2 regions of the Lactiplantibacillus paraplantarum genome follow, and region 2 is predicted to be linked to the other one. Evidence: predicted binding sites of a transcription regulator. Region 2 holds the regulator's gene; the other holds the start of a gene.

Region 1 (4,427 bases), 190 kb from region 2:
GTTGCAAATGAAACCCCAATTAAACTTATACCCGACTGGTCCAAATACCGCATTTAATTATTATTCGGTTCTCAAGTATTGTTTTCGCTTTGACGAAGGCGGAATGTTAAGATTTTCGCGATATTTAGCGACGGTCCGCCGAGAAAGTTCGACATTTTCCGCATTAAGAATCTGAACAATTTTTTGGTCTGAAAGCGGTTTTTCTTTATTTTCTTGCTCAATTAGGGCCATGATTCGATGCTGAACACTATCTGCCGATACTACTTTGCCACCAGTGGGACGTTTACTGACCGCTTTAGTAAAGAAACGTTTAAGTTCAAACATCCCGAAATCGGTCTGAATATATTTACCGTTAATGCTACGACTGATCGTTGACTCATGAACCTTTAGCTGTTGCGCAACATCGCGAAGCAATAATGGTTGTAAATCCGTTGTTTTTTCTAAGAAAAAGTCAGCTTGATGTTCAATAATGACCGTTCCAACCCGAAATATCGTTGCCTCACGTTGTGCCAAACTACTAGCAATCCAATCATATTCACTTTTCTTTTCTTTCAGATACTCCGTCACTTCCTGATCATCATGCTGCCCCATCTGTTGGTAATATCGGCTACGAAACTTCACAACTGGCTGTGCCATTGAAGCTGTCCTTAGCGCTAGTTGTCCGTTCTGATTGGTCACAACCAGGTCTGGAAAAATATACCCGGTCGTGTCCTGTCCAATTGCCGCGCCAGGTACTGGTGTGAGCGTGCGAACGTAGTCATAAATGCTTGAAATATCAGCAAGTTCAACTTGATATTTCTTAGCCAACAACTCCCACTGCCGATTGACAAACGCCTCGAAGTCTTCTTCTAAGATGATGTAAGCCAAGTTGGGGGCATGGTCATCATTTTCGGTTTGCAACATTAATGCTTCCTGCAAGCTACGTGCCCCAACACCTGGTGGATCAAGTTGCTGTAATAAGGTAATAGCATCCAATAGTTCAATGGGCGTCGCCTTAGTTGCCTGCCGAGCCTGTGCTTCATCGATCCGTAAGTACCCATTGACATCAACATACTCAATCAAGTACAAGACAATTTGCCGCAAATGGGTATCACGTAACGTCAGATGAATCTGATCCAATAAATATTCGAATAACGAGTGCTGATTTGAAGTCGACACCCGCTCAATGAAATCAGCCTTCGTCGTTACATTTTTAGCTGCACTCAAACTCGTATGATTATTATTCCAATTGGTATCCACATCAATCAGTGGATTTTCGAGGGCTTTTTGCGTCAGAAAGTCACGTAATTCTTCTACATTAAATTGCAACATCTGAATCGATTGTTGCAGTCGCTGAGTCATCGCTAACTTCTGTGATTGCCGTTGTTGCTGGCGAAATCCTTGTCCCAGTGCCATAAAAGCACCTCCAAAATAAATTTTTATGTAAAACCCTTGTGTTTTTATCCATTATTCGCTAGAATATAATATGTTGTTTAGGCGCCCGTAGTGTAATGGATCGCACGTAAGATTCCGGTTCTTGAAATGGGGGTTCGATTCCCTCCGGGCGCATCAGTTAGCTGAGAAATAGTTCTCAGCTTTTTTTGTACCCGCATTAATTATAGTTGTTGGCCTATACCACTGACACCTTCATATAGTAACTGAATTTCGACCGAACCACAAGTATCGTACTAGCTAATCACGGACAACTGGTCCATAGCACGGCGATTACTAATAGCGTTAACTATGCGAATGGCCTAACTTCAATTTATTTGAACCATATACCAGTGTAGTCGTTCAACGACTTTAATAACAGCTAAACATTTAATTGTCATCACTAATACGTACAAACAAGTATTGGTCAACGATTTACGTCAGCATATTAGCAATACGTTAACACTAACTGCCACTTGACTTACATTCCCGACTTGAGACGCCTCCCCCTAAGGCAATTCACACCGCTAATTCTGAACAAAAAAAGAGATTGGGATCCCCCAATCTCAAGCCGTATATGATAGAAACCTAAGTATACCACGTTGACTTCAAAAACGGAATTTTGTTTTTGAGGTTTTTCTTTTGACCTTCACTGACCTTAGCGGTAAACTACATTTATATTAGCAATCAGCTAATCAAATAATGCAACCTTAGGAGGCTAACAAATCATGTATCCAGTTCCTACAGTTATTGAACAGTCATCACGTGGTGAACGTGCTTATGACATCTATTCACGACTATTAAAGGACCGTATCATTATGCTATCCGGTCCCATTGAAGATAACATGGCGAATGCGATCATCGCCCAATTACTCTTCTTGGATGCCCAAGATTCAGGCAAGGACATCTACCTTTATATTAATTCACCAGGTGGTGTCGTTACTGCCGGCTTAGCAATCTACGATACGATGAACTTCATCAAGTCTGATGTTCAAACCATCGTTATGGGGATGGCAGCTTCCATGGCCAGTGTCTTAGCTTCATCTGGTACTAAGGGCAAGCGTTTTGCTTTACCTAACTCAGAAATCTTGATCCACCAACCATCCGGCGGTGCTCAAGGACAACAAACGGAAATTGAAATTGTTGCCGAAGAAATCTTGAAGACTCGTAAGAAGATCAACCAGATTTTAGCTGACAACTCTGGACAATCCGTTGAGAAGTTGAACCATGATACTGAACGTGATAACTACTTAAGCGCACAAGAAGCTAAAGAATATGGTTTGATCGACGATATTATGGAAAACAACAATTTAAAATAAGCTAATATTTTCAAGCTGGGCTAACTTTACGTTGACCCAGCTTTTTTGCTGCTTAAGACTTGTCATTAACTTTTCGTTAGCCCATACTGCACATAAACGTATCGCTTAACTCTGATAACCAATTTTGTCTGAGCTAAACGAACTCAAAGTACAAGGGAGTCTCATTCATGACAAAAGTTTTTATCGCTGGTCAACTACCAGCCCAGGCTAATACGTTACTTTTACAAAATCAGTTAATCATCGATACTTACACCGGTAAGCAACTAATCAGTCACGCAGAGCTCATCCGACGAGTCGCAGATGCTGACTATCTGATTACCCCGCTTTCAACTCAAGTTGATCAAGATGTCTTGGCTCATGCTCCGCACCTCAAACTAATTGCAAATTTTGGCGCGGGTACTAATAACATCGATACCATTGCGGCGGCTAAGCGCCATATTCCAGTGACCAATACGCCTAACGTTTCAGCAGTTGCAACTGCTGAATCCACCGTTGGACTGATTATCAGCTTAGCCCATCGAATTGTTGAAGGTGACCGCTTAATGCGCACTAGTGGATTCGCCGGTTGGGCACCGCTGTTCTTTCTCGGCCACAACTTGCAAAATAAGACACTCGGTATCTTAGGCCTTGGCCAGATTGGTCAAGAAGTTGCCAAACGACTCCATGCTTTTGATATGCCAATCTTATATAGCCAACACCACCGCTTGCCAATTAGCCGTGAAACACAGCTGGGAGCGACCTTCGTCTCTCAGGATGAACTTTTGCAACGTGCCGACATTGTTAGCTTGCATTTGCCGCTCACTGCGAAAACCACCCATCTGATTGGTAGTACCGCCTTCACCAAAATGAAATCAACAGCGCTTTTAATCAATGCTGCTCGGGGCCCCATCGTCGATGAACAAGCATTAGTAACAGCGCTACAAAATCATCAAATCGCCAGTGCCGCACTGGACGTTTATGAACATGAGCCCCAAGTAACACCCGGCTTGACTACCATGGATAACGTCATTTTGACACCCCACCTTGGTAATGCCACGGTCGAGGCCCGTGATGGTATGGCAACCATCGTTGCAGAAAATGTCATCGCGATGGATCAACATCAACCAATCAAATACGTGGTCAACCACGTGGAATAGGGGTAACACTCTATTTACAGCGCCATCAATCCACGTCTTGGTTTTGTATCAAAATTGCAAAGCGTCCCACCACTACTCAGCAAGATAAGCTTGACGAGTAGTGGTGGGACGCTTGATTAGTTTATAGATGCAAACAGCTTACAGCAACATCACGAATAATCGCTATTCGGTTAGCAAAAATTCAGTCAAAGTTTTGTTACAACTAGCTAATTATTTTGCAATATAAGCATACTTATAATTCCACTGCGTACCAGCAGTATTATGAATAATGCCCTTGGCCTTTGGATTTTGCAAATATGAGTATACCGTTTGATACAATGGCGTAATTCCTTGGTCTTGCATGATCGTCTTCTCAGCACTAATCATATCTTGCCAACGCGCATTAGCGTTGTTAGCATCTTGATTTTGGGCTTTATTAACTAGCGCATTATACGTACTACTATTGTACTTACCGTAGTTATAACCGCTATTGCTAGTCATAATTTGCAAGTGTGAGATTGGATCATTGAAATCAGCTCCCCAACCACTGAGGTAAATATCAAAATCACCACTTTGAGCACGG
Region 2 (4,427 bases):
TGTTATTTTAACCTACTTCGATGAAACGGTCGAACGACCATCCGGCTTAGGCTGATTTTTAATGTTAATGGTAATCGCACCTTTGCTGGCACCAATTGTTACTTGATCATCGACTTTAATCGCACCAGTCAATAATTCTTCGCTTAACCGGTCTTCGATTTCAGTCTGCAATGCTCGCCGAATTGGCCGGGCACCGTACTCAGGGTCAAACCCTGCCTTAGCGACTACGTCAATGGCCGCCGGCGTGATTTTAATCTTGATTCCTTGTTGGGCCACCCGATTAACGATTTCTTGTGACATCAACTTAACGATTTCATGTAATTCTTCCTTATTCAATGAGTGGAAGACAATCGTCTCATCAATCCGGTTCAAGAATTCTGGCCGGAAAGTCTGCTTCAATGTCGCACGAATCGTTGCTGCAACCGCATTGTAGTCATTAGCTTTATCAGTTGCACCAAAGCCAACTGACTTCTCGTCACGCAGCGTGGTTGCCCCAAGGTTCGATGTCATAATTAAGATCGTATTTCTAAAGTCGACTTTACGTCCCTTAGAATCCGTCAAGTAACCATCGTCTAAGACTTGCAATAAAATATTGAAAACGTCTGGATGGGCCTTTTCAACTTCATCGAAGAGAACGACTGAGTATGGCTTCTGGCGAACCTTTTCCGTCAACTGGCCACCTTCATCGTAACCAACGTAGCCCGGTGCAGAACCAATCAACCGGCTCGTTGAGTAGCGCTCCATGTATTCAGACATGTCAATTCGAATCATATTATCTTCAGAACCAAACATCGCTGCGGCTAACGCTTTAGCAAGTTCCGTCTTACCAACCCCGGTTGGTCCTAAGAACATAAACGAACCAATTGGGCGGCTCGGATCCTTCAAACCGCTCCGAGCCCGTCGAATGGCACGGGCCACTGCGGACACCGCTTCGGGTTGACCAACTACCCGTTCATGTAAGATCTTCTCTAAGTTGACTAAACGTTCGCTTTCAGACTTTTGTAACTGTGTCAACGGTACGCCAGTCCATTCAGCAACCACCTGAGCGATATCTTCACCCGTCACTTGTAAATCATAGTGTGGGGTCGTCCCTTCAGTGGTTTGTGCTTCCTGATCTGCCTCAATTCGATCAAGGCGTTGTTTAAGTTGCATTTCCTGCTTACGGATATCAGCGGCTTGTTCAAAATCTTGCGCTTCAATCGCAGTTTCCTTGTCCTCACGTAACTGTGCCAGCTTATCTTGATTTTTGGATAATTTTGTTGGCTGATCCATCTGATCGATCCGTACCTTAGCAGCCGCTTCATCCATCAAATCAATCGCCTTATCAGGTAAGAAGCGGTCACTAATATAGCGACTAGATAACTTAACCGCCTGATCAACGGCTTCATCTGTAATTGTGACCCGATGATGTTCTTCATAACGTGGCCGTAACCCGTTTAAAATTTCAACGGCTTCATCCTCAGCTGGTTCGTTGACCATCACCGTTGCAAAGCGACGTTCCAAAGCTGCGTCAGATTCAATGTACTTTTGATATTCATTTAAAGTGGTGGCACCAATCGTTTGAAGTTCGCCCCGTGCAAGCGCGGGCTTCAAAATGTTAGAAGCATCAATCGCGCCTTCAGCACCACCGGCACCAATCAAGGTATGCAATTCATCAATGAACAAAATAACGTGGCCATCGTTATAAATTTCGTCAATCACTTTCTTTAAGCGGTCTTCAAATTCACCACGATACTTAGTACCAGCCACTAGCGACCCCATATCAAGCATCATCAACCGTTTATCGGCCATATCAGTTGGGACATCGCCCGCAACGATCTTTTGGGCAAGGCCCTCCGCAATCGCCGTCTTACCAACCCCAGGTTCACCGATTAATACCGGATTATTCTTGGTTCGCCGTGACAGGATCTGAATCACCCGTTTGACTTCCTTAGAACGACCAACCACTGGGTCCATCTCTTGTTCACTAGCTAGTTGGGTTAAATCCCGTGCTAATGAATCCAGCGTTGGCGTTCCTTCAGCCTTTTTACCACCGCGATTAGTGGCATTCCCCTTGCGCTTGCTCATGGCGTCACTGACACCTAGCTTACGAAGAACGACTTTACGCGTCTGACCAAGATCTAAATTCAAGTTCATCAAGATTCGCGAGGAAAGGATACTTTCATCAGAGAGCATCGCTAGCAATAAATGCTCAGTTCCAATCTTGTTAGCACCGAGCCGTTTTGCTTCATCACCAGCAACGGATAAAATCTCTTTGGCCTTTGGTGAATATGGTAAGTAAGTATCCTTGCCAACATTGCTCAACGTCCCATAGCCAGTGAACCGTTCGATTTCTTCGCGAATGTCATCTTCACTAACGGCATATTGTTGCAGCACCTTATTCGCAATTCCATTCTTCTCAATCGCCAAGGCTAGTAGCAAATGCTCCGTACCAACTGCCTGATGCTTAAAATATTTGGCCTGTTCCTGTGCCAGTACTAAGACACTCTTAGCACTAGGTGTAAATAAGTTATCCATTGCGATTCCTCGCTTTCTTTAGCTTTCGTAACGCAAGTGGTTCAAGATCCCGATAATTATCCGAGCCCGCAAACTATTTTCTAAGTCCCGGTCCGTTAAACCTAACGTCTCGTGATCGATGGCCACTAAAATCAACTGCGCTTCCCTACGATTTAAGACATCGTCCTCATATAGACTCTGGACGACTGCGTAGGCGTCTCGTTGTGTGATAGAATCGCCGATCACTTGAATGAGGGCATCTAACACATCAGCATCATCGACCAAATTAACCTTTTCAATGCGAATATAACCACCACCACCACGTTTACTTTCTACTAAGTAACCATTTTGGATCGTAAACCGGGTCTTAATCACATAATTAATCTGTGAGGGTACCACGTTGAAAAGGTCGGCAATTTCTGACCGTCGAATTTCAACATGCTCCGAGTCCGCCAAAATACTTTTTAAATACTTTTCAATAATATCCGAGATATTTTGACTTTGCATGTGCTTCACCCTTTTCATTATCTTTGACTAATATTGACTATTATTATACGAGGATAATGAAAAAAAGCAAAGAATTTCACCCAAACCGCGGACCAGTATGTCCTTAACGGTTGTTACAGCATAGCACGCTGACCGTTTGCTTTCAATTGATTGGACCATCTAACACGCACTAATGATTAATTTATGAGGTCCTCATATTCATTGAACTACCTATTTAAAATATGTCAAGTTACGTCACCGATCATTGTGTGCCATCTTAATAATGATGTCCCAGTCTAGATCACCAACAACTAATTTATCCGGTATGCGCAATCGTTAAACTCAAAAGTCGACTACTTAGGCCTACTAAAAACGCTAGTTAGTGTTAACTAGCTTGATCAGGACACTGAATGCCGCTTGTAAGGTATTACCGCTAATTATCAAGACGTGCTAGTAATGTGCTTAGACATGCTCAGTTCCAAAAAAAGGCCATAAAAAAAGCCAGTCAATTGACTGGTTTAGTTGGTTTAACCGTAATCGGGAAAACAGGATTTGAACCTGCGACCCCTACGTCCCGAACGTAGTGCTCTACCAAGCTGAGCTACTTCCCGAGAATATTAAATAAAAAGCCTTAGTACGTAACTAAGACTGTGTTAAACGATCGGGAAAACAGGATTCGAACCTGCGACCCCCTGGTCCCAAACCAGGTGCTCTACCAAGCTGAGCTATTTCCCGATACTAATGCACCCAGTAGGAGTCGAACCTACAACCTTCTGATTCGTAGTCAGACACTCTATCCAATTGCGCTATGGGTGCTTATTTAAAATGCCGAGGACCGGGATCGAACCGGTACGGTTATCACTAACCGCAGGATTTTAAGTCCTGTGCGTCTGCCAATTCCGCCACCCCGGCAAATTAAAAGCGGAAGACGGGATTCGAACCCGCGACCCCCACCATGGCAAGGTGATGTTCTACCACTGAACTACTTCCGCATAATAAATTATTAAATTGTAAATGCCGACTAGAGGATTCGAACCTCCGACCTCCTCATTACTAGTGAGATGCTCTGCCAACTGAGCTAAGTCGGCATGTGCGGGTGAAGGGACTCGAACCCCCACGTCGTAAGACACTAGAACCTAAATCTAGCGCGTCTGCCAGTTCCGCCACACCCGCATGATATTAAATCATGCCTTGTTGCCGGTCTAAACAGTTCTTACTGGTACGCCTTGACAACTATTTAACTTTATCATCATGTTGAATACTTGTCAACAACTTTTTTCACATAAATGGATAAATATACTTTTTATTGGATAAACAAGTTATATTTTTTCCGACAAGAAATATTATAGCACGGTAGCCGAAAATAGCAAACCCTATTTTCAAAAAAAGGATAACAAATTTCATTAGGCCTAGTTTTAGCGCCCTTTATCACCGAGAATCATTGA

Evidence for each region. The regulator CtsR, encoded in region 2, represses protease genes until heat stress. The targets are predictions, from matches to a motif close to TTGGTCAAAAAAGGTCAAANA.
Region 1: clpP (ATP-dependent Clp endopeptidase proteolytic subunit ClpP) is a predicted target of CtsR. The motif match lies at 2,050-2,070, and genes of this name have one in related genera.

Annotation. Positions count from the first base shown of each region.
Region 1 covers NZ_CP032744.1:643,682-648,108, reverse strand. The annotation lists gene rpoN (RNA polymerase factor sigma-54) at 61-1,395, opposite strand; tRNA gene LP667_RS03060 (tRNA-Arg) at 1,477-1,548, shown strand; gene clpP (ATP-dependent Clp endopeptidase proteolytic subunit ClpP) at 2,139-2,729, shown strand; gene LP667_RS03050 (2-hydroxyacid dehydrogenase family protein) at 2,897-3,865, shown strand; gene LP667_RS03045 (peptide ABC transporter substrate-binding protein) at 4,076-4,427, opposite strand, start outside.
Region 2 covers NZ_CP032744.1:830,455-834,881, reverse strand. The annotation lists gene LP667_RS04000 (ATP-dependent Clp protease ATP-binding subunit) at 13-2,517, opposite strand; gene LP667_RS03995 (CtsR family transcriptional regulator) at 2,536-3,003, opposite strand; tRNA gene LP667_RS03990 (tRNA-Pro) at 3,520-3,593, opposite strand; tRNA gene LP667_RS03985 (tRNA-Pro) at 3,644-3,717, opposite strand; tRNA gene LP667_RS03980 (tRNA-Arg) at 3,725-3,798, opposite strand; tRNA gene LP667_RS03975 (tRNA-Leu) at 3,809-3,894, opposite strand; tRNA gene LP667_RS03970 (tRNA-Gly) at 3,903-3,974, opposite strand; tRNA gene LP667_RS03965 (tRNA-Thr) at 3,998-4,070, opposite strand; tRNA gene LP667_RS03960 (tRNA-Leu) at 4,074-4,155, opposite strand.